4 regions of the Enterobacter sp. QK-SA4 genome follow, and region 1 is predicted to be linked to each of the others. Evidence: predicted binding sites of a transcription regulator. Region 1 holds the regulator's gene; each other region holds the start of a gene.

Region 1 (3,209 bases):
GAGAGCACCTGCGGGCGCATCAGCACAGCCAGCTCTTTACGCACTTCCGGACGTTCTCCGGCGCTGCCTTTCGGCAGGGAGAAGAACAGCGCCACCATCGCAATCACGCCCAGCCCGGCCGTCGCCAGGAAGGACATACGCCAGCCGATCGCTTCCCCCAGCCAGGTTGCCGCAGGCACCCCGCCGATGTTGGCAATCGTTAGCCCCATAAACATGGTCGCCACGGCGCTCGCCTGCTTGTGTTTTGGCACCACGCTGGCTGCCACGACCGATCCCAGCCCGAAGAATGCGCCGTGATTAAGGCTGGTCAGAATACGCGATAGCATCAGGGTGGTGTAGTCTGGCGAAATGGCCGAAAGCACGTTGCCCAGGGTGAAAATCGCCATCAGGAAAATCAGCGCATTGCGGCGCGCGCGGTGCGAAAGCAGAAGCGTCGTCAGCGGCGCACCGACCATCACGCCGATAGCGTAGGCGCTAATTAACATCCCTGCCGCAGGGATAGAGACATCTACGCCCCGGGCAATAACAGGCAGTAACCCCATCGGGGAGAATTCAGTGGTGCCAATCCCAAAAGCGCCAATCGCCAGGGCCAGCAGGGGAAAATTGATTTTCATGCGTCAACTCCGGATGCCGTGTCATTTGGTGACACAGAACAAAGAAGCGGAAAGCATGACATCAATCACAAAAAATGAGAAGTTAACAAAATGGCAAAAGATTTTTGCCAGAGAAGTAACAATCCGGGGAGTCGGGAGGGAGAAGGCTCTCCCTCCGCGTAAATCAGTGCAGCGCAGCCGTCAGACCGGCCGCAACAATCAGAGCCAGCACAACAACGGTGGTGAACAGCGAAAACTTAAGATCGGAACTCATCAATTTTTCTCCTTTTAATCCCCACACGAAAAGTGAGCTTGCTCATTTTTGCACAGATTACGTCAAAAATCTTCCTGGATTTATACTGATAACCACTTTACCTCTTCCCCTTTTCATCAAGATAGGACAAAATTCCACGCTAAATTTATTAGCGTACCGGCCATTGACCCCCTCCTGACGTCCCGTGTCGTTTTCCCGGCGTGCCGCAATTCAAGATTGCGAGATAAGGGTGAGAGAAGGCAAACGTTTACCTTCAAGTTTTTCAGGAGCTTAGGATATGGTCTGGAGTGACATTTAATGGCAACAATTAAAGACGTAGCAAAACGCGCAAACGTTTCCACTACAACCGTATCACATGTAATTAACAAAACCCGCTTTGTGGCGGAAGAGACGCGCAACGCCGTCTGGGCAGCGATCAAAGAGCTGCACTATTCGCCAAGTGCGGTTGCGCGCAGCCTCAAGGTTAATCACACCAAGTCCATTGGATTACTGGCAACCAGCAGTGAAGCGGCCTATTTTGCCGAGATCATTGAAGCGGTCGAAAAGAACTGCTTCCAGAAAGGCTATACCCTGATTCTGGGCAACGCGTGGAACAGCATTGAAAAACAGCGTGCCTACCTGTCGATGATGGCGCAAAAGCGCGTTGATGGCCTGCTGGTGATGTGTTCCGAGTATCCGGAGTCCGTGCTGTCGATGCTGGAAGAGTATCGCCATATTCCGATGGTGGTGATGGACTGGGGCGAAGCGCGCGCAGACTTCACCGATTCCGTTATCGATAACGCCTTTGAAGGCGGCTATATGGCCGGTCGTTATTTGATCGAACGCGGTCACCGCGAGATTGGCGTGATCCCCGGTCCGCTGGAGCGCAACACCGGCGCGGGCCGTCTGGCCGGTTTTATGAAAGCGATGGAAGAAGCGTTGATCAACGTGCCGGAAAACTGGATTGTGCAGGGCGACTTTGAGCCGGAATCCGGCTACCGCGCGATGCAGCAGATCGTCTCCCAGCCTCACCGTCCAACCGCCGTCTTCTGCGGGGGCGACATCATGGCCATGGGCGCGCTCTGCGCTGCCGACGAGCTAGGCCTGCGCGTACCGCAGGATATTTCCGTGATCGGGTATGACAACGTGCGTAACGCGCGCTTCTTCACCCCGGCGCTGACCACCATTCACCAGCCAAAAGACTCGCTGGGCGAAACGGCCTTTAACATGCTGATGGACAGAATCGTCAACAAGCGTGAAGAGTCGCAGTCCATTGAAGTTCACCCGCGTCTTATCGAACGCCGTTCCGTTGCGGATGGTCCGTTCCGCGACTACCGTCGTTAATCGCTTTACGGGGGCCAGCTACGCTGGCTCCCGTAACCATTCCCGGTTCAGCGTTTCGCTGTCTCCCAGATAATCCAGCAGCCAGGCCATAGCAGGCGAGACATCATTTTGCTGCCATGTGAGGCAGCAGGCCGCATCCGGGAACGGATTCTCCAGCGTCAGCTCAACCCACTCTCCGGTATCGATGCGCGGACGCGCGAAATGAACGGGCACCATCGCGACGCACAGCCCGGCGCTGAGGCACGTCGCCGACGATTCCCAGTCAGGGGCCACCACCCGCCGCTGGTTGTCGAGAAGCCAGGTGATACGCTTGGGCAATGAACGGGACGTATCCTCCAGCACCAGCGACGGCCAGTTGCGCAGCGTGTCATCGCTCAGCGGCCCTTCCATCGCCGCCAGCGGATGATCGCTTGCCACCACGCATTTCCAGCTCAGCATTCCCATATCGCGAAAAGCGTAACGTCCCCCGACCGGGATCGCCTGCGTGGCCCCAATCGCCATCTCTGCCCTGCCGTCCGCCAGCGCATCCCAGACGCCGTTAAACACCTCCTGCGAGACCCGCAGCTCGACGTCAGAAAAATGACGGTAGAAATCGACGATCATCTGCCGGGTGCGCTCGGGTTTAACAATGTTATCCACCGCGATGGAAAGATGTCCCCGCCAGCCGTTAGCGATCTGCTGACACTGTTCGCGGGTGATCTGCATTTTTTTGATAACAGAACGCCCTTCTTTCAAAAACCACGCGCCTGCGGGCGTTAATTCCACATCGCGATGCCGCCGTTCAAACAGCGGAACCGCCAGCCACTCCTCCAGCTGGCGCACCGTGTAGCTGATGGCCGAAGGGACGCGGTGCAGCTCCTGCGCCGCACCGCTAAAGCTGCCGTTACGCGCAACAGCATCGACCACTTCAAGAGAATAATCTGACCACATTTTCTGCCTGCAAAATTTTTGAATGCACCCGCCAAATATTAGCGTTTCACAAGCGGCTTTGCACTCCCTACACTCAGCGCCAATGTATA
Region 2 (3,209 bases), 1.3 Mb from region 1:
CGGAAATTGAAGCCGCACGCGGTGAGATCTCATTAACCTATTTTGAATACGGCACCCTGTCGGCGCTGTGGCTGTTCAAACAGGCGCAGCTGGATGTCGTGATCCTTGAGGTCGGCCTCGGCGGACGTCTTGATGCGACCAATATGGTGGATGCGGACGTGGCGGTGGTCACCAGCATCGCGCTGGACCATATCGACTGGCTGGGACCGGATCGTGAAAGCATTGGCCGCGAGAAGGCAGGTATTTTCCGGGCGAATAAACCCGCCGTGGTCGGCGAACCGGACATGCCGTACACCATTGCTGACGTGGCAAACGAGAAGGGCGCGCGTCTGCTGCGCCGCGGCGTTGACTGGCAGTATGAGGTTCAGGATAACGGCTGGCGCTTCAGCGATGGGCAGGGCGCCCTGGACAACCTGCCGCTGCCGCAGGTGCCGCAGCCGAACGCGGCAACCGCGCTGGCGGCACTGCGCGCCAGCGGCCTCGTGGTCAGCGAGCGGGCGATCCGCGACGGTATTCAGAGCGCAATTCTGCCCGGGCGTTTCCAGATTGTCAGCGAGTCACCGCGCCTGATTCTGGACGTGGCGCATAACCCGCATGCGGCGGCGTATCTCGCGGGACGTCTCAAATCGTTACCAAAAACCGGGCACGTGCTGGCGGTTATCGGTATGCTTCATGATAAAGATATCGGCGGGACGCTGGCCTGCATGGAGAGTGTGGTCGATAGCTGGTATTGTGCTCCTCTGGAGGGGCCGCGCGGCGCGACGGCTGAGCAGCTGATGGAACATCTCGGCAAAGGCGCAATCTATAGTAGCGTGGCTCAGGCCTGGCATGCCGCGATGGCGGATGCTAAACCAGAAGATACCGTGCTGGTGTGTGGTTCATTCCACACGGTGGCACATGTCATGGAAGTGATGGACGCGGGGAGAACCGGTGGCGAGTAAGTTTCAGAACCGTTTAACAGGAACCATTGTGCTGGTCGCGCTCGGGGTGATTATTCTCCCGGGTCTGCTCGACGGGCAGAAAAAGCATTATCAGGATGAGTTTGCCGCTATTCCGCTGGTGCCGAAACCGGGTGACCGCGATGAGCCTGATATGCTGCCAGCGGCGACGCAGGCGCTGCCTGCTCAGCCTCCGGAAGGGGCGGCGGAAGAGGTGCGTGCAGGCGATGCCGCCGCACCGTCGCTCGATCCGTCACGCCTGGCGGCAGCGAGCAGCAGCGATATCGATCCGGTGCCGGTAGAGCAGCCTAAACCTGTTGAAAAACCGAAGCCGGTTGAGAAGCCGCAGCCGCAGTCGAAACCGCAGCGGGATAAAGCCGCAGAGCAGCTGGCTGCCGCGTCAGAAACCCCGCCGCCGGCAAAACAAGACGCGGCGCCGACCGGAAAAGCTTACGTTGTGCAGCTCGGCGCGCTGAAAAACGCCGATAAGGTCAACGAGGTCGTGAGCAAACTGCGCAGTGCGGGATATCGTGTTTACACTTCACCTTCCACGCCGGTGCAGGGTAAAATTACCCGTATCCTCGTGGGGCCAGAAGCGTCCAAAGATAAGCTTAAAGGTTCGCTCGGTGAGCTGAAGCAGATCTCCGGCCTGAGCGGTGTGGTGATGGGCTACAGCGCGAACTGATAAGATCTACCCCTCACCCTAACCCTCTCCCCAGAGGGGCGAGGGGATGGTTTGCTCCCTCTCCCTTGAGGGAGAGGGCTGGGGTGAGGGGGAATGGCAGACGTCCAAAGAGACGTAATGAGCCAACGGCGTTGAACATTTTTTCAGCGCCTTTTTTATTTACGCGCGGGAAGGAAATCCCTACGCAAACGTTTTCTTTTTCTGTTAGAATTCGCCCCGAACTGGATGACAGGGCGTTAAATCGTGGGACACATATGGTCTGGATTGATTACGCCATCATTGCGGTGATTGGTTTTTCCTGTCTGGTTAGCCTGATCCGTGGCTTTGTTCGTGAAGCGTTATCGCTGGTAACCTGGGGTTGTGCTTTCTTTGTTGCCAGTCATTACTACACTTACCTGTCTGTCTGGTTCACGGGCTTTGAAGATGAACTGGTCCGAAACGGAATTGCCATCGCGGTGCTGTTTATCGCAACGCTGATTGTCGGCGCTATCGTGAATTACGTGATAGGTCAGCTGGTCGAGAAAACCGGTCTGTCAGGAACGGACAGGGTGCTCGGGATCTGTTTCGGAGCGTTACGAGGCGTGCTGATTGTGGCCGCGATCCTGTTCTTCCTGGATACCTTCACCGGGTTCTCCAAAAGCGAAGACTGGCAGAAATCGCAGCTCATTCCAGAGTTCAGCTTCATCATCAGATGGTTCTTTGACTATCTGCAAAGCTCGTCGAGTTTTTTGCCCAGGGCATAAACCCTGAGATGTGGCTTAACGAGGAAAAGACGAATGTGCGGTATTGTCGGTATCGCCGGTTTCATGCCGGTAAACCAGTCGATTTATGACGCGTTAACGGTGCTTCAGCACCGTGGGCAGGATGCTGCGGGTATCATCACCATTGATGCAAACAACTGCTTCCGTTTACGCAAGGCCAATGGCCTGGTAAACGATGTGTTTGAAGCCCGCCATATGCAGCGTCTGCAAGGTAATATGGGGATCGGTCACGTTCGTTATCCTACTGCTGGCAGTTCCAGCGCCTCTGAGGCACAGCCTTTCTACGTCAACTCACCGTATGGCATCACCCTTGCTCATAACGGCAACCTGACCAACGCGCATGAGCTGCGTAAAAAGCTGTTCGAAGAGAAACGTCGCCACATTAACACCACCTCTGATTCTGAAATCCTGCTCAATGTGTTCGCCAGCGAGCTGGATAACTTCCGTCACTACCCGCTGGAAGCAGACAACATCTTTGCTGCCATTGCCGCGACCAACCGCCAGATCCGCGGCGCGTACGCCTGCGTGGCGATGATTATCGGTCACGGCATGGTGGCCTTCCGCGATCCAAACGGCATTCGTCCCCTGGTGCTCGGTAAGCGCGACCTCGGCGATGGCCGTACCGAATACATGGTTGCCTCTGAGAGCGTGGCGCTGGATACCCTGGGCTTCGAGTTCCTGCGTGACGTTGCGCCGGGCGAAGCGGTCTATATCACCGAGAAGGGCCAGCTGTTTACCCGCCAGTGTGCCGATAATCCGGTCAGCAACCCGTGCCTGTTTGAATACGTTTACTTCGCCCGCCCGGATTCCTTCATCGACAAGATT
Region 3 (3,209 bases), 1.6 Mb from region 1:
TTTTGGTTTGTCCCAGATCTTGCCGTTTACCATCACGCGCTGGTCAAGGATCCATTCTTTTATGCGTGAACGCGAATAATCAGGGAACAATTCGGCCAAAGCCTGATCTAAGCGTTGACCGAGCTGATTTTCGGAGACTGTTGCGGTGAGTTCTACTCGTTGTGCCATAAACTGCTTCTTCGTTTAACGTTGGGTTTTACGGCTTTGCCGTTTAATATAGTGTGCTATTGTAGCTGGTCTTAATCGGGAGCAGGAACAGAGTTTCTCCCGGACAAACATTTGAGGAAAGTCAAAACGTCATGACGCGCATGAAATATCTGGTGGCAGCGGCCACGTTGAGCCTGGCTTTGGTGGGCTGCTCCGGTTCAAATGAACAGGTCCCTGACAATCCGCCGAATGAAATCTATGCGACTGCACAACAAAAGTTGCAGGACGGTAACTGGAAACAGGCGATAACGCAACTGGAAGCGTTGGATAATCGCTATCCATTTGGTCCGTATTCGCAGCAGGTACAGTTAGATCTCATCTACGCATACTATAAAAATGCCGATCTGCCGCTGGCTCAGGCAACCATCGATCGTTTCATGCGTCTGAACCCGACTCATCCTAACATCGACTACGTGATGTACATGCGCGGCCTCACCAACATGGCGCTGGACGACAGTGCGCTGCAGGGCTTCTTCGGCGTGGATCGTTCCGACCGTGACCCGCAGCATGCGCGTGATGCCTTCAATGACTTCTCCAAACTGGTGCGCGGCTATCCGAACAGTCAGTACGTGACTGACGCCACCAAACGTCTGGTGTTCCTGAAAGATCGTCTGGCGAAATATGAATACTCTGTAGCGGAATACTATACCCGCCGTGGCGCATGGGTTGCCGTTGTTAACCGCGTAGAAGGTATGCTGCGTGATTATCCGGATACCCAGGCAACGCGCGATGGCCTGAAGCTGATGGAAAATGCTTACCGTCAGATGCAGATGACCGCTCAGGCTGAAAAAGTGGCGAAAATCATCGCCGCGAACAGCAGCAACACCTGATATTGCCTCAATGCAAAACGGCAGCCCGAAGGCTGCCGTTTTTTTATTCATTTTAGCGCGTCGCTGAAGCGCTTAAGCCTCAACACATCCAGTCAACTATGGCCCCAATTTTTACCTTCGACAAGGTAAATCTCACTTCTTCCTGCCCAGCCTCACAAAAAAGATTCCCTGACAAAAACCGACAAAATAACGTGATCTAAATCACACATTTTGACATTAGGTCGGGTATGCTGGAATCACCAAGACGGAAAGACAAGAGGTAAAATTTATGACAATGAACATTACCAGTAAACAAATGGAAATTACTCCGGCAATCCGCCAGCACGTCGCAGACCGTCTCGCCAAACTGGATAAATGGCAAACTCATTTGATTAATCCACATATCATCCTGTCCAAGGAGCCTCAGGGTTTCATCGCTGACGCAACTATCAATACTCCAAACGGCCATCTGGTCGCCAGCGCAAAACACGAGGATATGTACACCGCTATTAACGATTTGATCAACAAGCTGGAACGGCAGCTCAATAAAGTGCAACACAAAGGTGAAGCCCGTCGCGCCGCAACATCGGTGAAAGACGCCAGCTTCGCGGAAGAAGTTGAAGAAGAGTAATCCTTTAAATTGAGTGTACCGCCAACGCGCCTTCGGGCGCGTTTTTTGTTTTTTATTGACAGGGTGAAAACAGTGCGGGTACTTTAACGGTATCAATCACAGGATGACTTTATGAAACTTACGCCGTTCTTCTTCGCATTCTTTTTTACCTTCCCCTGAACGGGAGGCATTTCGTCGTGTGATAAAGAATGCGAAGACGAACAACAAGGCCTCCCACACCGGGGGGCCTTTTTTATTGATAACGATAAAATGAGACAGACAACACTATGACACCGGAAAACCCGTTACTGGATCTGCGAGTAAAAATCAGCGCGCTGGATGAGAAACTGCTGGCGCTGCTGGCCGAACGCCGCGCGCTTGCCGTTGAAGTGGGCAAAGCCAAGCTGGACTCCCATCGCCCGGTACGAGATATCGACCGCGAGCGTGATCTGCTGGAACGTCTTATTCAGCTCGGCAAAGCGCATCACCTCGATGCCCACTACATCACCCGGTTGTTCCAGCTCATCATCGAAGACTCCGTTCTCACTCAGCAAGCGTTACTCCAGCAGCATCTGAACAAAACCAATCCGCACTCTGCGCGTATCGCCTTCCTCGGTCCGAAAGGCTCTTATTCTCACCTGGCCGCCCGTCAGTATGCCGCACGCCATTTCGAAGAATTTATTGAGAGCGGCTGCGCGAAGTTTGCCGACATATTTAATCAGGTTGAGACCGGCCAGGCGGATTACGCCGTCGTACCGATTGAAAACACCAGCTCCGGCGCTATCAACGACGTTTACGATTTGCTGCAGCACACCAGCCTGTCGCTGGTTGGCGAGCTGACGATCCCTATCGATCACTGCGTGCTGGTCGCCGGCTCAACGGACCTGAGCAAGATCGAAACGGTCTACAGTCATCCACAGCCGTTCCAGCAGTGCAGCCAGTTCCTGAACCGCTATCCGAACTGGAAAATTGAGTACACCGAAAGCACCTCGGCGGCGATGGAAAAAGTGGCGCAGGCTAACTCCCCAACCGTCGCCGCGCTCGGCAGCGAAGCAGGCGGGGCGCTGTATGGTTTACAGGTGCTGGAACGCAACCTGGCGAACCAGACGCAAAATATCACCCGTTTCGTGGTGCTGGCACGCAAGGCAATCAATGTGTCTGACCAGGTGCCGGCCAAAACCACGCTGCTGATGGCGACCGGCCAACAGGCCGGTGCGCTGGTTGAAGCCCTGCTGGTGCTGCGTAATCACAACCTGATCATGACCAGGCTGGAATCACGCCCAATCCACGGTAACCCATGGGAAGAGATGTTTTATCTTGATATCCAGGCCAACCTGGAATCTGCTTCCATGCAGAAAGCCCTGCGCGAACTGGGCGAGATCACGCGCTCCATGAAAGTGCTGGGCTGCTATCCGAGCGAGAACGTGGTCCCGGTTGACCCGGCTTAACGTTCGATGAATCGGCTTTTCTTCATCCCTGCCACGTTCACGGGCAGGGTGAAGATGCCGCCGGAGAGCGGATACTTCGCCACCTCGTCCGCATCCATATTTTCCCGCGTGGTGGTAATAAACAGCGTTTTCATG
Region 4 (3,209 bases), 1.9 Mb from region 1:
CCAGCAGCTCTTGCGCGTGCTCGGTGATCCCTACGGTGTAAGTGCCGTCCGCCTCTTTGCGCAGCCACTCGTGTTCTTTGCTGTATTTCAGTTCTGCTGGCACATTGCTCATTGAAGTTCTCCTGATAAAAATGATTAGGCGACCGGCTTACCGGCGCGAACAAAAATCGGTTTGGTCACGTTGACCGGCATTTCGCGGTTGCGGATTTGCACGACCGCCGTTTCGCCAATGCCCGCCGGCACGCGTGCCAGTGCAATACTGTAGCCCAGCGTCGGGGAGAAGGTACCGCTGGTGATCACGCCTTCGCGAGGATTGCCGTCAGCATCGGTAAAGCGCACCGGCAGTTCACCGCGCAGCACGCCCTTCTCGGTCATCACCAGACCCACCAGCTGTTCAGTGCCCTTCTCACGCTGCATCTCCAGCGCTTCACGACCAATAAAGTCACGGTCAGCCGGTTCCCACGCGATGGTCCAGCCCATATTGGCGGCCAGCGGAGAGACGCCTTCGTCCATCTCCTGACCGTAGAGGTTCATCCCCGCTTCCAGACGCAGCGTATCGCGCGCGCCCAGACCCGCAGGCTTCACGCCCGCTTCCACCAGCGCACGCCAGAAATCAGCGGCCTTCTCGTTCGGCATGGCAATTTCGTAGCCCGCTTCACCGGTGTAGCCGGTGGTGACGATAAACAGATCGCCCGCCTGCACGCCGAAGAACGGCTTCATGCCTTCGGTTGCTTTGCGTTGCTCGTCGTTAAACAGAGACGCGGCTTTCGCCTGCGCGTTCGGCCCCTGTACGGCGATCAGCGACAGGTCGTCACGGACGGTGATGTCGATGGCATAAGGTTCGGCGTGTTGGGTGATCCAGGAGAGGTCTTTTTCGCGGGTGGCGGAGTTGACAACGAGGCGGAAGAAATCTTCAGTGAAGTAGTAGACGATAAGGTCATCAATCACGCCGCCCGAGGCATTCAGCATGCCGGTGTAGAGCGCTTTACCCGGCGTCTTCAGTTTGGCAACGTCATTTGCCAGCAGATAACGCAAAAACTCCCGGGTGCGGCTGCCGCGCAGATCGACAATCGTCATGTGGGACACGTCGAACATACCGGCATCGGTGCGCACCGCGTGGTGCTCATCAATCTGCGAGCCGTAGTGCAGCGGCATCATCCAGCCATGAAAGTCCACCATGCGGGCGCCGCAAAACACGTGTTGTTCGTACAAAGGAGTCTGTTGAGCCATCTTGTCCTCGTTGAAAAATTCACCGTGAAACCCGGTGTCGGCCCCGTTACCTGGCGCCGACGCAAACGTTCTCTTTTACCCGAACTTACCACCTAAACCGGCGGTTAACCATAAGGTAAAACGGGTCATCACATTAGCTTATGACCAAAAAACGCTAAAAAGCCTACAGAGTTATTCACTGGAAAAATGCGATTAACCCGGCACAAAATTAACAATGATCTAACAGGATTTAGCACATGGTGATATTTCGTGCGGAAAAACGGGCCGAATTTCCGTAACATAAAATCTCACAGATTAGATTTTCTAATGCGAAAAATGACGTGAAATTAGAATATTTCAAACGAGGGAATTTCCCCGGCGCAGAGGCCGGGAAAATAAAGTGTGACGGGGATCGAGATTAGCGTAACCAGTAGGGAAGATCGTTAAGACCCATCGCCTGGCGAAGAAGTTGAGGTTTGACGCCAGGAAGCGTATCAGCCAGTTTAAGACCAATATCGCGCAGCAGTTTTTTCGCCGGATTCGCGCCGGCAAACAGCTCGCGGAAGCCCTGCATGCCCGCCAGCATCATCGCCGCACTGTGCTTGCGGCTACGCTCGTAGCGACGCAGGTACAGATGCTGACCGATATCTTTGCCTTCGCGGTGCAGGCGACGCAGTTCCTCAACCAGCTCCGCCGCGTCCATAAAGCCAAGGTTGACGCCCTGCCCGGCCAGCGGATGAATGGTATGCGCCGCATCACCGACCAGCGCCAGACGGTGCGCCGCAAACTGACGCGCGTAGCGGCCGGTTAACGGGAACACCTGCCGCTCGCTTTCAAGGGCGCATAAGCCAAGGCGGTTATCAAACGCCATGCACAGCGCCTGGTTAAAGGCATCCAGCGTCGCCTCCTGCATCAGCTGGGCTTTTTCAGGCACCAGGGACCAGACAATCGAGCACAGGTACGGATCGGCAAGCGGCAGGAACGCCAGAATGCCGTCGTTGTGGAAAATCTGCCGCGCCACGCCGCCGTGCGGCTCCTCTGTTCGGATCGTTGCCACCAGCGCGTGATGACGATAGTCCCAGAAGGTCAGCGGGATATCGGCTTTATTACGCAGCCAGGAGTTGGCACCGTCAGCGCCGACCACCAGACGCGCGGTCAGCATGTCGCCGCTCTGCAGGGTGATAAACGCCTCGTTTTCGCCCCATGCCACCTGCTGGATCTGCGCAGGCGCAATCAGGGTCACGTCACTGCACTGCTGTGCTTTCTGCCACAGCGCGTGGTGGATCACCGCGTTTTCGATGATATGGCCCAGATGGCTATAGCCCATGCTTTCATCATCAAAAGCAATATGACCAAAGCTGTCTTTATCCCACACTTCCATGCCGTGATAGCAGCTGGCGCGCTGCGCCACAATATCTGCCCAGACGCCAAGGTGCGTCAGCAATTTCTCGCTGGCGGCATTGATCGCCGAGACGCGGAGTTCCGGCGGGGCATCTGGCGCAACTGCCTGAGGCTGCTTTTGCTCCAGCACCGCCACGCGCAGGCCGCTGCCCTGTAAACCGCAGGCCAGCGCCAGTCCAACCATACCGCCGCCAACGATGGCGACATCAACATTTTGCACGGTGATAACTCCTTAACGCGCGACCCAACCAAGAGTCCGCTGCGCCAGCACGTCACGTGCCGGAATGAATAATTCCATCGCCATCAGCCCGAGGTTGCGACCCGCAACCAGCGGCGCCCAGCGATTGGCAAAGAGATGGACTAAGCCGTCGGTAACGCCGATTGTCGCCTCTTTATCGGCCTGACGTCGCTTCTGGTAATGGCTTAGCACCGGGTATGCGCCACAGTCTTTTTGCTCACCCCACGCCTGAGCAAGGATTTCCGCCAGGCTCATGACATCACGCAGGCCAAGGTTGAACCCTTGTCCGGCAATCGGATGTAATGTCTGCGCGGCGTTGCCGACCAGCGCCACGCGGTGAGAAACAGATTGCGATGCGGTG

Evidence for each region. The regulator PurR, encoded in region 1, represses purine synthesis genes. The targets are predictions, from matches to a motif close to CANGCAAACGTTTGCNTG.
Region 2: the regulator PurR is predicted to act here: its motif matches at 1,805-1,822, upstream of cvpA (colicin V production protein).
Region 3: the regulator PurR is predicted to act here: its motif matches at 1,191-1,208, upstream of raiA (ribosome-associated translation inhibitor RaiA).
Region 4: the regulator PurR is predicted to act here: its motif matches at 1,289-1,306, upstream of gcvT (glycine cleavage system aminomethyltransferase GcvT).

The regions. Positions count from the first base shown of each region.
Region 1 is NZ_JBXFXH010000007.1:2,752,720-2,755,928, forward strand. It holds gene AC1VYI_RS14760 (MFS transporter) at 1-614, opposite strand, end outside; gene cydH (cytochrome bd-I oxidase subunit CydH) at 778-867, opposite strand; gene purR (HTH-type transcriptional repressor PurR) at 1,165-2,190, shown strand; gene punR (DNA-binding transcriptional activator PunR) at 2,209-3,120, opposite strand.
Region 2 is NZ_JBXFXH010000007.1:1,430,416-1,433,624, forward strand. It holds gene folC (bifunctional tetrahydrofolate synthase/dihydrofolate synthase) at 1-941, shown strand, start outside; gene dedD (cell division protein DedD) at 931-1,623, shown strand; gene cvpA (colicin V production protein) at 1,878-2,366, shown strand; gene purF (amidophosphoribosyltransferase) at 2,400-3,209, shown strand, end outside.
Region 3 is NZ_JBXFXH010000007.1:1,167,045-1,170,253, reverse strand. It holds gene rluD (23S rRNA pseudouridine(1911/1915/1917) synthase RluD) at 1-168, opposite strand, end outside; gene bamD (outer membrane protein assembly factor BamD) at 300-1,037, shown strand; gene raiA (ribosome-associated translation inhibitor RaiA) at 1,306-1,647, shown strand; Phe leader region at 1,758-1,883, shown strand; gene pheL (pheA operon leader peptide PheL) at 1,759-1,806, shown strand; gene pheA (bifunctional chorismate mutase/prephenate dehydratase) at 1,914-3,074, shown strand; gene AC1VYI_RS07240 (SMP-30/gluconolactonase/LRE family protein) at 3,071-3,209, opposite strand, start outside.
Region 4 is NZ_JBXFXH010000007.1:881,986-885,194, reverse strand. It holds gene gcvH (glycine cleavage system protein GcvH) at 1-112, opposite strand, end outside; gene gcvT (glycine cleavage system aminomethyltransferase GcvT) at 136-1,230, opposite strand; gene ubiI (FAD-dependent 2-octaprenylphenol hydroxylase) at 1,628-2,830, opposite strand; gene ubiH (2-octaprenyl-6-methoxyphenyl hydroxylase) at 2,843-3,209, opposite strand, start outside.